DNA from 2 places in the Streptomyces sp. NPDC029466 genome. Region 1 is predicted to be linked to the other one. Evidence: riboswitches for the same ligand, from Rfam matches in the RefSeq annotation. Region 1 holds a riboswitch; the other holds the start of a gene.
The links. Region 1 has a riboswitch for S-adenosylmethionine ahead of ACZ4XD_RS18950 (aminotransferase class V-fold PLP-dependent enzyme). Riboswitches for the same ligand answer to the same signal wherever they lie in the genome.
Positions count from the first base shown of each region.

Region 2: it holds a riboswitch for S-adenosylmethionine, as region 1 does, so the genes downstream of both, thrC (threonine synthase) here and ACZ4XD_RS18950 (aminotransferase class V-fold PLP-dependent enzyme) in region 1, are expected to answer to the same signal.

Region 1 covers NZ_JBVHZH010000023.1:40,599-44,203, forward strand. The annotation lists gene ACZ4XD_RS18940 (rhomboid family intramembrane serine protease) at 1-220, shown strand, start outside; gene ACZ4XD_RS18945 (Lrp/AsnC family transcriptional regulator) at 217-498, shown strand; gene ACZ4XD_RS18950 (aminotransferase class V-fold PLP-dependent enzyme) at 913-2,334, opposite strand; SAM riboswitch class IV at 2,505-2,622, opposite strand; gene trpD (anthranilate phosphoribosyltransferase) at 2,714-3,605, opposite strand, start outside.
Region 2 covers NZ_JBVHZH010000002.1:20,439-24,043, forward strand. The annotation lists gene ACZ4XD_RS01880 (alpha,alpha-trehalose-phosphate synthase (UDP-forming)) at 1-38, opposite strand, end outside; gene ACZ4XD_RS01885 (glucosyl-3-phosphoglycerate synthase) at 127-1,089, opposite strand; SAM riboswitch class I at 1,261-1,421, shown strand; gene thrC (threonine synthase) at 1,439-2,722, shown strand; gene ACZ4XD_RS01895 (MoaD/ThiS family protein) at 2,806-3,084, shown strand; gene ACZ4XD_RS01900 (cold-shock protein) at 3,508-3,605, shown strand, end outside.

The DNA of each region.
Region 1 (3,605 bases):
CCTGCCGCTGCGCTTTCCCGCCTGGATCGTGCTGCTCTTCTGGTTCGTCATCCAGTGGCAGGCGGCCCAGGACGACCCCCGCGGTCCGGGCGTCGCCTACCTCGCCCATGTCATCGGCTTCGCGCTCGGCTTCCTCTACGCATGGGCCCGCTACGGGAGGGATAGTGTGGGGGCCACCAGGGCGAACGACCGGGCGACCGAGGAAGAGAGCCAGCCGTGATCACGTCGATCGTGCTCATCAAGACCAACGTGGACCAGATCCCGGAGATCGCCGAGAAGATCGCCGCGCTGGACGGCGTCAGCGAGGTCTACTCGGTCACCGGCGCCCACGACCTCATCGCGATGGTCCGCGTCGCCGCCCACGACGACCTCGCCGACGTCATCCCCGGCCGCATCAGCAAGGTCCCCGGCGTCACCTCCACAGAGACGCACATCGCCTTCCGCACGTACAGCCAGCACGATCTTGAGGCTGCCTTTGCGATTGGGCTGGAGGCCTAGCCCTTCTTTTCCCACGTTTTCGGCTTTCCCGCCGTGGGTGTTGCTCGCCGTTGCGCCTGCGGCGGGCCGGGTGGTTTGTGGGTGCGGTGACGGGCCGGAGGGGCCGGTGAGTGGGGGCGGGCGTCCGTAGGCTGTTTCACTGCGACCAGTGCGGCGCACCGGACCACTCAGAGCAGCCCCCACCAACCGTTTTCCCACCACCCAACGGGAGGGGACGGGCCGGAGCGGGGGGGGGGGGGGGGGGGGGGGGGGGGGGGGGGGGGGGAGGGGGGAGGGGGGGCCCCCCCCCCCCCCCCCCCCCCCCCCCCCCGCGCAGGCCCGTCACCGCACCCAACAGCCCCGCGCAGCGGACCCCGCCCGCCGCAGGCGCAACGGCGAGCAACACCCACGGCGGGGAGGCCGAAAACGTGGGAATTAAGCCGGCACGCAACGCCCGGCTTCGGTGCGGTAGTTCCAGCGGGCCCCGTTCGTCACCAGTTCCTTGACCGCGCGGAGAAAGCGGTCGATGTGCTCATCCGGTGTGCCCACGCCCAGGCTGACGCGGATGGCGTTGAGGGACTTCTCGCCGGGGGCCGCGTCGGGGGCGCCGCACTCGCCGGGGTCCTGGGGGGCGCTGCCCAGGAGGGTGCGGACGAGGGGGTGGGCGCAGAAGAGGCCGTCGCGGACGCCGATGCCGTACTCGGCCGACAGCGCGGCGGCGAAGTGGGAGCTGTTCCAGCCCTCGACGACGAAGGAGAGGACGCCGACGCGTGCCGCGTCGTCGCCGAAGAGGGAGAGCACGTTCACCTCGGGTACCTCGGCCAGGCCGGTGCGGAGGCGGGCGATCAGCTCCTGTTCGCGGGCGACCAGGCCGTCGAAGCCGGCCTCGGCGAGTGCCCGGCAGGCCGAGGCGATGGCGTAGGCGCCGATGACGTTGGGCGAACCGGCCTCGTGCCGGGCCGCGGTGGTGTGCCACTCGACGTCCACCCCGCCGTCGGTGCGGCGGGAGACCTTGCGGCTGGCGCCGCCGCCGGCCAGGTACGGGGCGGCGTCCCGCAGCCAGTCCGCGCGGCCGGCCAGCACCCCGGCGCCGAACGGCGCGTAGAGCTTGTGTCCGGAGAAGGCGACCCAGTCCACGTCCAGCTCGCCGAGGTTCACCGGGTGGTGCGGCACGAGCTGCGCGGCGTCCAGCACGATCCGGGCGCCGTGGGCGTGCGCGGCGGCCGCCAGCTCCCGCACCGGCCACAACTCACCGGTCACATTCGACGCACCGGTCACGCATACCAGCGCCGGGCCGTAGGGCTCGCGCGTGGCCAGCGCCTTCTCCAGGGTGTCCACGGCCTGCTGCGGGGTCCGGGGCGCGTTGAGGTAGGTCACCGTGGTGTCCGGGCGCTGCTCCCACGGCAGCAGCGAGGCGTGGTGCTCGGTCTCGAAGACGAACACCCGGGTGTTCTCGGGGAGTACGGACGCGAGCAGGTTCAGCGAGTCGGTGGTGGAGCGGGTGAAGACGACCTGGTCGCCCTCCCGTCGCCCGCCACCGCCCTTGCCGGACCGGGCTTCGCCCGGGCCCCCTTCGGCCCGGCAGCCGAGGAACTCCTCAATCGTGCGGCGGCTGTTCTCGAAGAGGTCGGTGGACAGCTGCGAGAGGTATCCGGCGCCGCGGTGCACGCTGCCGTAGTACGGGGCGTAGGCCGCCACGTCGTCCCAGACCCGCTGGAGCGCGGGGGCGCTGGCGGCGTAGTCCAGCGCGGCGTAGTCGACCTCGCCACCGGTCACGAGCGGGACGAGGACATCCCGGCCGAGAACCGGCAGCGGGGCACAAACGGAACGGTCGGCGGCAACGGCGGAACCAGACATGGCGAACTCCCGTAAGAGGTAAGCGAATTCGCTGCGGGCGGGGGCGCGAAGGCGCGCCGGGGCAACCGCGGCGGGAAAAGAAAAAGGGATGCGGAAAAGGGGCCGTCGGGCCCTATCGCATTCGCTGATTCACGGAAGTTCTCCCTCGGGGACCAGGATCCCTGGCGAGGGATCCGCGCTTGCCGCAGACCTCGCTGCCTACGGCCTGGTCATCACCCGGGGCACCCCGCCACGGAAGGAGGGTTGCCGGACAGCGGGCCGGGGCCTGCATCGCTGTCACTCGTGACCTGGGCAGAATCATGCCACACGGGCAAAGAGGCGCAAGGCCCGGTCCGTATGACGGACTGAGCCTTGCGTCACACCCTGCGTCACCGCTCGCTCATGTGTTGCTGGCCGCCACCCAGCGCTCCAGCGCCCGCTTGGCCGCCCCGGAGTCGATCGACGCGGCGGCCCGCTCGATCCCGGCCCGGATCTGCTCGGCCAGCGGAGCGTCCGCCGGCTCCAGCGCGACCAGCGCCGCCGCGGAGTTCAGCAGCACCGCGTCGCGCACCGGTCCGGTCTCCCCGTCCAGCAGCCGGCGGGCCACATCCGCGTTGTACGAGGCGTCCGCCCCGCGCAGCGCCTCGACGGGGACGAGGGGGATGCCGACGTCGCGGGGGTCGAAGGCCTCCTCGCGGACCGTGCCGTCGCGGACGATCCAGACCCGCGAGGTCGCGGTCGTGGTCAGCTCGTCCAGGCCGTCGTCGCCCCGGAACACCAGCGCCGACGAGCCGCGCTCGGCGAGCACCCCGGCCAGGATCGGCGCCATCCGGGCGTCCGCGACACCGGTCGCCTGGGCGCGGACCTTCGCGGGGTTGGTCAGCGGGCCGAGCACATTGAAGGTCGTACGGATGCCGAGCTGGGCCCGCGCGTTGGCGACGTGCCGCAGCGCGGGGTGGAACTTCACCGCGAAGCAGAAGGTGATGCCCGCTTCCCGGGCGACCTCGGTGACCCGCTGCGGGGTGAGGTCGAGATTGACCCCGAGCTTCTCCAGGACGTCGGAGGCGCCGCTGGCGGAGGAGGCGGCGCGGTTGCCGTGCTTGACGACCTTGGCGCCGGTGCCGGCGACGACGATCGAGGACATCGTGGAGATGTTGACGGTCTTGGCGCCGTCGCCGCCGGTGCCGACGATGTCGACGCTGGGGCCGGGGACCTCGATCAGCCGGGCGTGCTCGTACATGGTGCGGACGAGCCCGGAGATCTCCGCGACGGTCTCGCCCTTGGCGCGCAGG
Region 2 (3,605 bases), on a different contig from region 1:
TCAGCACCTGCTTGCACCGCACTGCGCTCGGAGACCATGTCGCGAAAGTAACCCGCCACAGATCCGCGCAAACGTACGGAAGCGGTCAAGGGGCGGGGCGGGTGGTGCGGCCGGCGCTCGGTGCGCTCACGCCGCCCGTCGTTCCGCGTACTCCGGGATTTCGGCCATCGGGGGGCGTTCCTCGGTGTCCACGTCCGTGGTGCGGGGGACGAAGCCCTCGTCGCCGCGGTCGAACTGGGTGAGGCGGGGGCGGACCAAGTGGCCGCGGGTCAGGCGTAGTTGGGCGGTGCGGTAGATCGCGGCGGCCATCCGGCCGAGGGCCTGGCCGTCCTGGTGGCGGTGTTTGCGTACGCCGACGTCGACCTGGGCGAGGGCGTCGAGGCCGACGGTGTGCAGGGAGTCGACGAGCAGGCCGAGCTCCACGCCGTAGCCGACCGGGAAGGGCAGCCGTTCCAGGAGGGAGCGGCGGGCCGCGTACTCGCCGCCCAGGGGCTGGACGAAGCCGGCCAGCTGCGGCCAGTGGAGGTTGAGGAGCGGGCGGGCGACCAGCTCGGTGACCCGGCCGCCCTGGCCGGCGTCGGTGCCGCCGGGGCCGGTCTCCAGGGGGCGGTCGTACATCGCCTTGACGAACTGGATGTCCGGGTCGGTCAGCAGCGGGCCGACGATCCCGGAGACGAAGGCGGCGGAGAATTCGCGCAGGTCGGCGTCGATGAAGCAGATGATGTCGCCGGTGGTGGCCAGGAGGGAGCGCCAGAGCACCTCGCCCTTGCCGGGCAGCGCGGGCAGGCGGGGGAGGACGCTGTCGCGGGACACGACCCGCGCACCGGCCGCCGCCGCGACCTCGGCGGTGCGGTCGGTGGAGCCGGAGTCCAGCACCACCAGCTCGTCGACCAGCGGCACGGTCTCGGTCATCAGCTCGGCACGGATCACCGCCACGATCGCCCCGACCGTGGCCTCCTCGTCGAGCGCGGGCAGAACGACACTGACCGTACGGCCCGTCTGGCGCTTCGCCTCCAGCAGCTGCCCCAGCGGACGGTCAGCGGCGGACCAGGAGTGGCTGGTCAGCCAGGTCTCGACCTCTTCCAGCACGGTTACGACTCCTCGGTCGCCGCCCGATCAGCGGCCTGTGTGATCCATCTCGCGGTTCGGACGACTATCTCAACTGTCAGTGCCTTCGGTTACAGTCTTGAACAACGCGGATGACCGTCGCATGTCGGGGTCCCCGCGCCACAAACGCCTGGGTTCGGCCCAGCGCCATACCGCTCATCCAGAGGGGCAGAGGGATACGGCCCGTTGAAGCCCCGGCAACCCTCCAGCCGGTCTTGCCGCCAGGACGCTGACGTCCCGCGCGCGTGAGGCTCCCGGCTAGGGAAGGTGCCAAATCCGTCTCGTGGCGAGATTCGCCGCGAGGAAGATGAGGAGAAAGGGCCTCGCCTCCATGGCTGTGCAAGTCACCGAAAACACCCCCACCGTCGCTCTGGGCCCCGCCGCAGCGCTGTCCTGCCGCGAGTGCGGACAGCGCTTCCCGCTCGGCCCGATCTTCGCGTGCCAGGAATGTTTCGGGCCGCTCGAAGTCGCATACGACCTGCCGAGCGGCGACCCCGAGGGCCTGCGGAAGCAGATCGAGGCCGGCCCGGACAACATCTGGCGCTACGCCCCGCTGCTGCCCGTCCCCACCGACGTGGCCGACAAGCCCAACCTGAACCCCGGTTTCACCAAGCTCGTCCAGGCCGACCGGCTCGCCGCCGAGCTGGGCGTCACCGGCGGGCTGTACGTCAAGGACGACTCGGGCAACCCGACGCACTCCTTCAAGGACCGCGTCGTGGCGATCGCCGTCGAGGCCGCGCGCGCCTTCGGCTTCACCACCCTCTCCTGCTCCTCCACCGGCAACCTCGCCGGTGCGGTCGGCGCCGCGGCGCGCCGCGCCGGATTCCAGTCCTGCGTGTTCATCCCGCACGACCTGGAGGCCGGCAAGGTCGTCATGGCCGCGGTCTACGGCGGTGACCTGGTCGGGATCGAGGGCAACTACGACGACGTCAACCGCTTCTGCTCCGAGCTCATCGGCGACCCGCTGGGCGAGGGCTGGGGCTTCGTCAACGTCAATCTGCGGCCGTACTACGGCGAGGGCTCCAAGACGCTCGCGTACGAGATCTGCGAGCAGCTCGGCTGGCGGCTCCCGGACCAGATCGTCATCCCGATCGCGTCCGGCTCGCAGCTCACCAAGATCGACAAGGGCCTCAAGGAGCTGATCGCCCTCGGTCTGGTCGAGGACAAGCCGTACAAGATCTTCGGTGCCCAGGCGGAGGGCTGCTCGCCGGTGTCGGCGGCCTTCAAGGCCGGACACGACGTGGTCCGGCCCCAGAAGCCGAACACCATCGCCAAGTCGCTGGCGATCGGCAACCCGGCCGACGGCCCGTATGTGCTGGACATCGCGCGCCGTACGGGCGGGGCCGTGGAGGATGTCAACGACGAGCAGGTCGTCGACGCGATCAAGCTGCTGGCCAGGACGGAAGGCATCTTCGCGGAGACCGCGGGCGGTGTGACCGTCGGCGTGACCAAGAAGCTGATCGAGAACGGCGTGCTCGACCCGTCCCTGACCACCGTCGTCCTGAACACGGGTGACGGCCTCAAGACACTCGACGCGGTCGCCCCCACCTCCGGGCCCACGGCCACCATCCGTCCGAACCTGGACGCGTTCCGCGCGGCCGGCCTGGCCCGCTGAGGTCGCCGGCCCGTCCGGCAGCTGGCGGACGAGGCCGCGACCGGCCCCCGAACTCGTACTCCGTACCCCTGGAAGGCAGAACCATGAGCGTCAAGGTCCGCATCCCCACCATCCTCCGCACGTACACCGGTGGCCAGGCCGAGGTCCCCGCCGAGGGCGCGACCCTCTCCGAGGTGATCGCCGACCTGGAGCAGAACCACCAGGGCATCGCGGCCCGTGTGCTGGACGACGCCGGCAAGCTGCGCCGCTTCGTGAACGTGTACGTCAACGACGACGATGTGCGCTTCGAGCAGGGCCTGGAGACGCCCACCCCGGACGGCGCGGGCATCTCGATCATCCCGGCGGTGGCCGGCGGCTGCTGATTTGCGCCAACTCTTCTCCTTCATGACTGGAATTGGCCCGTCCGCCGGAAAGCGGACGGGGCAATTCCATGTTGTGAAAGGAGATACCATTGGGGTGATCCCCCTCCGGATATCACCGTGCGCGTGCCGAACGCATATGTGTTCGCGATCAGTTGTGGCCAAAGTGTGGGCGGTATTTGTCGCCTAGGTGCCCTATGCCCGGCCCGACTTGCCCTGGAGAACTGGGATTTCGCCGCATATTGCCGATTCTCCGGCGCCGGAATTCTCGTCCGATTGACCTGTTGCTCTGGGCATCTGTGCAGATACATTCAGCGGCGGTCGACGCGTTCCGGCGCACACCCCACGGGCCTTTCGCGGGGTGAGGTCTGACCCGGGTCCGCGGAGTGCGGTCCTGCGCAAGGGCCAGTAATAGGGGAGTTAGGCATGGCTCAGGGCACCGTCAAGTGGTTCAACGCGGAGAAGGGGTACGGCTTCATCGCGGTCGACGGTGGTGCGGATGTTTTCGTCCACTACAGCGCGAT